Regions from separate parts of the Streptomyces phaeolivaceus genome, predicted to be linked through region 2. Evidence: predicted binding sites of a transcription regulator. Region 2 holds the regulator's gene; each other region holds the start of a gene.

Region 1 (3,275 bases), 1.6 Mb from region 2:
AGACCGAGGAGGCCTGCAGCAGGGCCACGCCACCACCGGCGACGATGCCCTCCTCGACGGCCGCCTTCGCGTTGCGAACGGCGTCCTCGATGCGGTGCTTGCGCTCCTTCAGCTCGACCTCGGTCGCGGCACCGGCCTTGATGACGGCCACGCCGCCCGCGAGCTTCGCCAGGCGCTCCTGGAGCTTCTCGCGGTCGTAGTCCGAGTCGCTGTTCTCGATCTCGACGCGGATCTGGTTGACCCGGCCCTGCACCTGCTCGGTCTCACCGGCACCGTCGACGATCGTGGTCTCGTCCTTGGCGATGACGACCTTGCGGGCGCGGCCCAGCAGGTCCAGCGTCGCGTTCTCCAGCTTGAGACCGACCTCCTCGGAGATGACCTCGCCGCCCGTGAGGATGGCGATGTCATTGAGCATGGCCTTGCGGCGGTCACCGAAGCCCGGGGCCTTGACCGCCACCGAGCGGAAGGTGCCCTTGATCTTGTTGACGACCAGGGTCGACAGGGCCTCGCCCTCGATGTCCTCGGCGATGATCAGCAGCGGCTTGCCGGACTGCATGACCTTCTCCAGAAGCGGGAGCAGGTCCTTGACCGAGCCGATCTTGGAGTTGGCGATGAGGATGTAAGGGTCCTCCAGCACCGCCTCCATGCGCTCCATGTCGGTCGCGAAGTACGCCGAGATGTAGCCCTTGTCGAAGCGCATGCCCTCGGTGAGCTCAAGCTCCAGACCGAAGGTCTGCGACTCCTCGACGGTGATGACGCCTTCCTTGCCGACCTTGTCCATGGCCTCGGCGATCAGCTCGCCGATCTGGGTGTCGGCGGCGGAGATGGAGGCGGTGGAGGCGATCTGCTCCTTGGTCTCGACCTCCTTGGCCTGGTCGAGCAGCGCACCGGAGACGGCCTCGACGGCCTTCTCGATACCGCGCTTGAGGGCCATCGGGTTGGCACCGGCGGCTACGTTGCGCAGGCCTTCCTTGACCAGGGCCTGGGCGAGAACGGTCGCCGTGGTCGTACCGTCGCCGGCGACGTCGTCCGTCTTCTTGGCGACTTCCTTGACCAGCTCGGCGCCGATCTTCTCGTACGGGTCCTCGAGCTCGATCTCCTTGGCGATGGAGACACCATCGTTGGTGATCGTGGGGGCGCCCCACTTCTTCTCGAGGACGACGTTGCGGCCCTTGGGGCCGAGCGTCACCTTGACGGCGTCCGCGAGCTGGTTCATGCCGCGCTCGAGGCCGCGCCGCGCCTCCTCGTCGAACGCGATGATCTTGGCCATGTGAAGTGGTCCTCCCGGACTGGGGTGGATTGCTCCGGACCGCGCTGGCGCCCGCGACGGACGGCTCGCCTGCCTCGTGGTTCCTTGCCCCACATGGCCTGCGGGCCTCACCGACCCGATCCTCGTTGTCACTCTCACCTTCAGAGTGCTAACGCCAATGATTAGCACTCGCCCCCTGCGAGTGCAAGCGGCTCTTGATGATCCGCAGGTGAACGCGCCCGTGCGCCTCCCGTGCGCGACCCCCCGGCGAGCCCGCCCCCGGGCACACGGAAGGGCTCGCACCCCCGTACAGGGATGCGAGCCCTCCGATGAAGAACGAAGAACGTCGCTGCGTTAAAGCCCGGCGCGCACTTCAGCCGGCCGCGAGTCGGACCATGTCCGCCTGCGGCCCCTTCTGACCCTGCGAGATCTCGAACTCGACCCGCTGGCCCTCTTCCAGGGTGCGGTAACCGTCCATCTGGATCGCGCTGTAGTGGACGAATACATCCGCACCACCGTCGACCGCGATGAAGCCGTACCCCTTCTCCGCGTTGAACCACTTGACGGTGCCCTGAGCCATGCCTAACTCCCCTATTACTGGCCCTTGCACAGATCCACACTTCGCGGATCCGGGTCAGACCTCACCCCCCAACGGTTGGGGGTGTGCGCCGGAACGCGTCGACCGCGGCCGAATGTATCTGTCCAACTGCCCTCTGCAACAGGTCAATGGGACGAGAATTCTGGACACGACCGGTCGGGAATGTACGAACAATTCGCCCGAATTCAGGGCAAGTCGGGCCCCATAAAAGGGAAGAAATACGCAAAAGGCCTGCACACTTTGGCTACTTCATATAGGGCGTGCGGCGCGATCAAATATGCGCCCGGCATGCAATCACTACGGTGATCGGACCGGGTTCCCCAACTGTACCGCGCTCAACCATAGAGAATTGCCCCCTCCGCTTCTCTCGCGGAGGGGGCAATTCGATGAACTCTCGGTAATCAAAGTTACCGACGGTTACTACCGGCGGGTACCGACCGGCGGTCAGCCACCGGCGACCGCGGGAATGATCGACACACCCGCACCGTCCGGAGTCGCCGTCTCCAGCCCCTGCTCGAACCGGACATCGTCGTCGTTCACGTACACATTCACGAACCGCCGCAACTTGCCCTGATCATCCAGAACCCGGGCGGCGATCCCATTGTGGTTCTTTTCGAGATCGGCGATGACTTCGCCAAGGGTGGCCCCCTCGGCGGTCACCTCGGCCTGCCCACCCGTGTAGGTGCGAAGGATGGTGGGGATGCGGACGGAAACGCTCACGATGGGACCTCCGGTCGGGAATGTGTGCTGTTCGAGGCGGTCTTACGCGAGACCGGCCTCATGGAACGAATCGAGGTTGGGCCGGATGGTCGCGGTCAGCCCGGTCCCGGCCACCGCGTCCAGGGTCTTGAGACCGTCCCCCGTGTTGAGGACGACGGTCGTCAGCGTCGGGTCGAGCACCCCGTCCTCGATCAGCTTCTTCGCGACCCCCACGGTCACCCCGCCCGCGGTCTCCGCGAAGATCCCCTCGGTCCGCGCCAGCAGCTTGATCGCCTCGACGACCTGCTCGTCCGTCACGTCCTCCACGGCCCCACCGGTCCGCCGCGCGATGTCGATCACATACGGCCCGTCCGCCGGGTTGCCGATCGCCAGCGACTTCGCGATGGTGTTCGGCTTCTGCGGGCGCACCACGTCGTGCCCGGCCTTGAAGGCCACCGACACCGGCGAGCACCCCTCCGCCTGCGCACCGAAGATCTTGTACGGCTTGTCCTCGACGAGCCCGAGCTTGATCAGCTCCTGGAGCCCCTTGTCGATCTTCGTGAGCTGCGACCCGGAGGCGATCGGCACCACCAGCTGGTCGGGCAGCTGCCAGCCGAGCTGCTCGCAGATCTCGTACGCGAGGGTCTTGGAGCCCTCCGCGTAGTACGGCCGCAGATTGACGTTCACGAAGCCCCAGCCCTCGCCGGCCGGGTCGCCGATCAGCTCGGA
Region 2 (3,275 bases):
GAACCCCAGCCCGCCCGCCTCGGACACGGCGGCGGCCAACCGCGGCACGGAGACCCCGCCCGCCATCGGGGCCTGCACGATCGGGAGCGGGACGAGATCGGTCAGTGCGGAGGACATGACGGCATGGTGCCACTGTCCTCCGGACATCGCCGAATCGGGGTCGGTCGTTTGTTCGGGTGCGGGTGGGTGGGGGCTGGTCGCGCAGTTCCCCGCGCCCCTGAAAGACCAGCCCCTGCGGGCCTGAAAAGCATGGGGCGCAGCCCCGGCTTTTCAGGGGCGCGGGAAACTGCGCGAGAAGCCCCACCGGACCCGCGCCCGACAACGAACCCCCTACGAACCCGCTCAGCGCCCGTTGAACGCGTCCTTCAGCCGCGAGAACAGCCCCTGCTGACCGGGCTGGAACTGCCCCGTCGGCCGTTCCTCACCCCGCAGCACGGCCAGCTGCCGCAGCAGCGCCTCCTGCTCGGGATCGAGCTTCGTCGGCGTCTGCACCTCGACGTGGACGATCAGATCCCCACGCCCGCCACCGCGCAGATGCGTGACACCGCGCCCGTGCAGCGGGATCGACTGCCCGGACTGGGTCCCGGGCCGGATGTCGACCTCCTCCAGCCCGTCCAGCGTCTCCAGCGGCACCTTCGTGCCGAGGGACGCCGCCGTCATCGGGATCGTCACCGTGCAGTGCAGATCGTCGCCGCGCCGCTGGAACGTCGGGTGCGGCAGCTCGTGGATCTCGACGTAGAGGTCACCGGCGGGACCGCCACCGGGCCCGACCTCGCCCTCACCGGCCAGCTGGATCCGCGTGCCGTTGTCGACACCCGCCGGGATCTTGACCGTGAGCGTCCGCCGCGACCGCACCCGCCCGTCGCCCGCGCACTCGGGGCACGGGTTCGGGACGATCGTGCCGAACCCCTGGCACTGCGGGCAGGGCCGGGAGGTCATGACCTGGCCCAGGAAGGACCGGGTGACCTGCGAGACCTCACCGCGACCGCGGCACATGTCACAGGTCTGGGCGGTCGTACCGGGGGCCGCGCCCTCGCCGCTGCACGTCGTACAGACGACGGCCGTGTCGACCTGGATGTCCTTCGTCGTGCCGAAGGCCGCCTCGTCGAGGTCGACCTCCAGCCGGATCATCGCGTCCTGCCCCCGGCGCGTACGCGACCGCGGACCCCGCTGGGACGCCGTACCGAAGAAGGCGTCCATGATGTCCGAGAAGTTGCCGAAGCCACCGGCGCCGAAGCCGCCCGCGCCTCCGCCGCCCGCCTGGGACAGCGGGTCGCCGCCGAGGTCGTAGACCTGCTTCTTCTGCGGGTCCGACAACACCTCGTAGGCGGCGTTGATCTCCTTGAACCGCTCCTGGGTCTTCGGATCGGGATTGACGTCCGGGTGCAGCTCGCGAGCGAGCCTCCGGAACGCCTTCTTGATCTCGTCCTGGGACGCGTCGCGGCGCACGCCGAGCACGGCGTAGTAGTCCGTGGCCACTTAAGACTCCGCCAGGATCTGTCCGACGTACCGTGCCACCGCTCGTACCGCTCCCATCGTTCCCGGATAGTCCATGCGCGTAGGTCCGACCACGCCCAGTTTCGCTACTGCCTCGCCGCCCGAACCGTAGCCGACGGAGACGACGGACGTGGAGTTGAGTCCCTCATACGCGTTCTCATGACCGATGCGTACGGTCATGCCCGAATCCCCCGCCTCGCCAAGCAACTTGAGGAGGACGACCTGTTCCTCCAAGGCTTCCAGAACGGGGCGGATCGTGAGGGGAAAGTCATGACCGAAGCGGGTGAGATTGGCGGTTCCGCCGATCATCAGCCGCTCCTCGCTCTCCTCCACGAGTGCTTCGAGGAGGGTGGAGAGCACCGTCGCGACCGTGCCCCGGTCCTCGGCGTCGAACGCCTCCGGCAGGTCCTCGACCAGCCGGGGCACGTCGGTGAACCGGCGGCCCGCGACCTTGCTGTTCAGCCGGGCGCGAAGATCCGCGAGTGACGTTTCTCCGAACGGCGCCGGGCAGTCCACCAGCCGCTGTTCCACCCGTCCGGTGTCCGTGATCAGCACGAGCATCAGCCGGGCGGGGGCCAGCGACAGCAGCTCCACATGCCGCACCGTCGACCGGGTGAGCGACGGATACTGCACGACGGCGACCTGCCGGGTGAGCTGCGCGAGCAGCCGTACGGTCCGTGCCACCACGTCGTCCAGATCGACCGCGCCGTCCAGGAAGTTCTGGATGGCGCGCCGCTCGGGCGGGGTCATCGGCTTGACGCCGGCCAGCTTGTCGACGAAGAGCCGGTACCCCTTGTCGGTGGGGATGCGGCCCGCGCTGGTGTGGGGCTGGGCGATGAAGCCCTCGTCCTCCAGCGCCGCCATGTCGTTGCGGACGGTCGCCGGGGAGACACCGAGGTTGTGCCGCTCGGTGAGCGCCTTGGAACCGACCGGCTCCTCGGTGCCCACATAGTCCTGGACGATGGCGCGCAGCACCTGGAGCCTGCGTTCACTGAGCATCGCGCACACCTCCAGCTCGCTCTCCGGTGACTCCCCCTTGGCACTCACCACGGGCGAGTGCCAACACTCCCCGCCCAGTGTACGGCGGTGGGGTACGCCCCCGGCAAGGCCGGGCTCCGGTCGGGCTCCGGTCGGGGCCACTTTCCTACTGGGGAGTACGCGAGAACGCCGTCCCCTGAACCACAGCTAGCGTCGGCGCATGACGGTGACTTGGGAAGAGTGCGGGTGGCAGGGATTGACGCCCCGGGTCGGACGGTGCCGCCTGCCCGGCTGGGACTGCACGGTCGGGCTGGTGGCCGGGGACGGTGCGGCCCTCATGATCGACGCGGGGTCGAGCCTGCGGGAGGGCGCGCGGTTGCGCACCGAGGCGTGCCGGCTGCTCGGCGGCGCCCGTGTGACACATCTCGCGCTCACCCACCCCCATTTCGACCATGTCTTCGGTGCGGCGGCGTTCGCCGGGGTGGAGGTCTTCGGCGCGGTGGGCGTCGACGGCGTCCCGACCGGCTCGTCCGAGGCCCTCCGCGCGGACGCCGTGCACCACGGCCTCGCCCCGGCGGACGCCACCGAGGCCGCCGACCTGCTCGTCCGCCCCCGTCACCAGGTCTCCGGCGAGTGGACGCTCGACCTGGGCGGCGGCGTCCGGGTGCTCCTGGCGAACGTGGGGCCGGGGCACACCGGCCACGACCTGGCGGTCCTGGTCCGGGGAACCCCCGACGGCTGCCCGGAGGTCGTCTTCTGCGGGGACCTGGTCGAGGAGTCCGGCGAACCGCAGGCGGGCC
Region 3 (3,275 bases), 3.7 Mb from region 2:
ACATGATCCGCCGCTTCCTGAACCACGCCACCACCGAGGGCTACGCGGTGGCGAGGCTGGAGGACTACCTGTGAGGGGCACCGGGGGGAGCCGGGGGAGGGGAGGAGCCCAGCCCCGGGGAGGGGGGAGGGCGGGGCGGAGGGGGCGTGCGGTGTGGGGAGGGCGTCTGGCGCCGGGCAGGTGGGTGGCGTGGGTGGCGCGCTGGGTGGGCGGTGGCGCCGGGGAAGCGCGCGCGCCGCGTCGCCGGGCGTCTGCGCCGCGCCATGGGGCGTGCGGCGCGACAGCTCGTACGCCGGACCCATGCGCGTCGACAGTCGGTACGCCGCTCGCCCGTGCCTCGGCCGGCCCTTCCGCACGCCCGGCCCTCTCCGCCCTCACGGCCCTCGCCGTCCTGTTCCTCGCCGGGTGCGCGGCCGATCCCGCCGACCGGGCGGACCGGGCCGAAGCGGCGGCGCCCGCGCTGGCCGGGACCCCGGAATCGGCCCGCTCTCCGGCGCCGCCGCTCGCCGCGCCCTCGCCCCCGACCACGCACCCCGGGGGCCAGGGCCCCGCCGTTCCGCACCCCGGCGCAGGCGCCCCGCTCCCCACCGCTCCCCACCACCCCCACACACCCCCTTACCGCCGCTGGGGCCTCCCCGCCCCCCTCGCTCCCGCGCCCGAGAAGCCCGATCGGCCGCCCACGCCCCGTACGGCGGGCCCGGGGCTGCCGCCCGTCGTCGACCGGGTGCGGACGCGCGACAAGGTGGTGTTCCTGACGTACGACGACGGGGCCGAGAAGGACCCCCGGTTCGTCGACATGGTCAGGGAACTGCGGCTGCCGGTGAGCATGTTCCTGACGGACAGCGTCGTGGGGCCGGGATACGGCCACTTCGCACGGCTGCGGGCGGTCGGCGCGACCGTACAGAACCACACCCTCGACCACACCGGCCTGCGCGGCCTGCCGTACGCCGGACAGCGCGCCGAGATCTGCGGCCAGCAGAACAAGCTGCGGCAGCGCTTCGGCGTCCGGCCGACCCTCTTCCGCCCGCCCTACGGCGTCTACGACACCACCACGCTCCGCGCCGCCGCCGACTGCGGCATCACGGCCGTCGTCCTGTGGCGCGCGTCCATGCAGATCAACGATCTCCGTTACGCGGTCGGCGACCGCCTCCGCCCCGGCGACATCGTCCTCGCCCACTTCCGGGGCCCGGAGCAGCTGAACGGCACCACGCTCACGGAGATGACGACGCGACTCCTGCGCCGTATCCAGCAACAGGGCCTGACGGTCGGACGCCTGGAGGACTACCTCTGACCCCCGCGACTCCCCGCCGCGCTCCACGGAATTAGCAGTCCGCTTGACCGAGTGCTAATCGCGGTCATAGTCTCAGGTCTGGCACTCCCCACTGGAGAGTGCCAACTACGCGACGGGCAGGTCCGGCACCCGCGACGACGGATCCACCTGGTCGCCACCTCAGACAGTTAACCCCGTGAGATCTCCGAAGGGGGAGGTCGGATCGTGACGACCACCAGCTCCAAGGTTGCCATCAAGCCGCTCGAGGACCGCATCGTGGTCCAGCCGCTCGACGCCGAGCAGACCACGGCCTCTGGCCTGGTCATCCCGGACACCGCCAAGGAGAAGCCCCAGGAGGGCGTCGTCCTGGCCGTGGGCCCGGGGCGCTTCGAGAACGGCGAGCGCCTGCCGCTCGACGTCAAGACCGGCGACATCGTGCTGTACAGCAAGTACGGCGGCACCGAGGTGAAGTACAGCGGCGAGGAGTACCTCGTCCTCTCGGCTCGCGACGTGCTCGCGATCATCGAGAAGTAGTTCACCCGCTTCCTCACCGAAGCACACCGCTTTGAGCTGCGCCCCTGGCCCCCGCGACCTATGAAGCCGGGCGTTGGGGGCGCAGTTCGTTTCACCCACGTTTTCCGAGAGGGCTGAACCGCTCCCATGGCGAAGATCCTGAAGTTCGACGAGGACGCCCGTCGCGCCCTCGAGCGCGGCGTCAACAAGCTTGCCGACACGGTCAAGGTGACGATCGGCCCACGTGGCCGCAACGTCGTCATCGACAAGAAGTTCGGCGCCCCCACCATCACCAACGACGGTGTCACCATCGCCCGCGAGGTCGAGGTCGACGACCCGTACGAGAACCTCGGTGTCCAGCTGGTGAAGGAGGTGGCGACCAAGACCAACGACATCGCGGGCGACGGCACCACCACCGCCACCGTGCTCGCCCAGGCGCTCGTGCGCGAGGGCCTGAAGAACGTCGCCGCGGGTGCTTCCCCGGCCGCCCTGAAGAAGGGCATCGACGCCGCGGTCAAGGCCGTGTCCGAGGAGCTCCTCGCGACCGCCCGCCCGATCGACGAGAAGTCCGACATCGCCGCCGTCGCCGGTCTGTCCGCCCAGGACCAGCAGGTCGGCGAGCTGATCGCCGAGGCGATGGACAAGGTCGGCAAGGACGGTGTCATCACCGTCGAGGAGTCCAACACCTTCGGTCTGGAGCTGGACTTCACCGAGGGCATGGCCTTCGACAAGGGCTACCTGTCGCCGTACTTCGTCACCGACCAGGAGCGTATGGAGGCCGTCCTCGACGACCCGTACATCCTCATCCACCAGGGCAAGATCAGCTCCATCCAGGACCTGCTGCCGCTGCTGGAGAAGATCATCCAGACCAACTCCTCCCGGCCGCTGCTGATCATCGCCGAGGACGTCGAGGGCGAGGCCCTGTCGACCCTGATCGTGAACAAGATCCGTGCGATCTTCAACGCGGTCGCCGTCAAGGCTCCCGGCTTCGGCGACCGCCGCAAGGCGATGCTGCAGGACATGGCGACGCTGACCGGCGCCGAGGTCATCTCCGAGGAGGTCGGCCTCAAGCTCGACCAGGTCGGCCTGGACGTGCTCGGCTCCGCCCGCCGCGTCACCGTCACCAAGGACGACACCACGATCGTCGACGGCGCCGGTGAATCCGGTGCCGTCCAGGGCCGTATCTCCCAGATCAAGGCCGAGATCGAGAACACGGACTCCGACTGGGACCGCGAGAAGCTCCAGGAGCGTCTCGCGAAGCTGGCCGGCGGCGTGTGCGTGATCAAGGTCGGCGCCGCCACCGAGGTGGAGCTGAAGGAGAAGAAGCACCGTCTGGAGGACGCCATCTCCGCGACCCGCGCCGCGGTCGAGGAGGGCATCGTCTCCGGTGGTGGCTCCGCGCTCGTCCACGCCGTGAAGGTCCTGGAGAGCAACCTCGGCAAGACCGGCGACGAGGCCACGGGTGTCGCGGTCGTCCGCAAGGCCGCCGTCG

Evidence for each region. Region 2 encodes HrcA, which represses chaperone genes, less so after heat shock. Its sites were predicted from a motif close to TTNGCACTCNGNNNNNCNGAGTGCNAA; they were not measured.
Region 1: a site for HrcA is predicted at 1,396-1,422, ahead of groL (chaperonin GroEL). Genes of this name have one in related genera too.
Region 3: a site for HrcA is predicted at 1,323-1,349, ahead of groES (co-chaperone GroES). Genes of this name have one in related genera too.

Annotation. Positions count from the first base shown of each region.
Region 1 is NZ_CP045096.1:4,563,106-4,566,380, forward strand. Features, by position in the region: gene groL (chaperonin GroEL) at 1-1,270, opposite strand, end outside; gene F9278_RS21380 (cold-shock protein) at 1,623-1,829, opposite strand; gene F9278_RS21385 (ubiquitin-like small modifier protein 1) at 2,292-2,567, opposite strand; gene thrC (threonine synthase) at 2,610-3,275, opposite strand, start outside.
Region 2 is NZ_CP045096.1:2,979,480-2,982,754, forward strand. Features, by position in the region: gene F9278_RS13895 (nitronate monooxygenase) at 1-117, opposite strand, end outside; gene dnaJ (molecular chaperone DnaJ) at 343-1,479, opposite strand; gene hrcA (heat-inducible transcriptional repressor HrcA) at 1,480-2,496, opposite strand; gene F9278_RS13910 (MBL fold metallo-hydrolase) at 2,696-3,275, shown strand, end outside.
Region 3 is NZ_CP045096.1:6,649,952-6,653,226, forward strand. Features, by position in the region: gene F9278_RS30950 (polysaccharide deacetylase family protein) at 1-74, shown strand, start outside; gene F9278_RS30955 (polysaccharide deacetylase family protein) at 392-1,291, shown strand; gene groES (co-chaperone GroES) at 1,496-1,804, shown strand; gene groL (chaperonin GroEL) at 1,931-3,275, shown strand, end outside.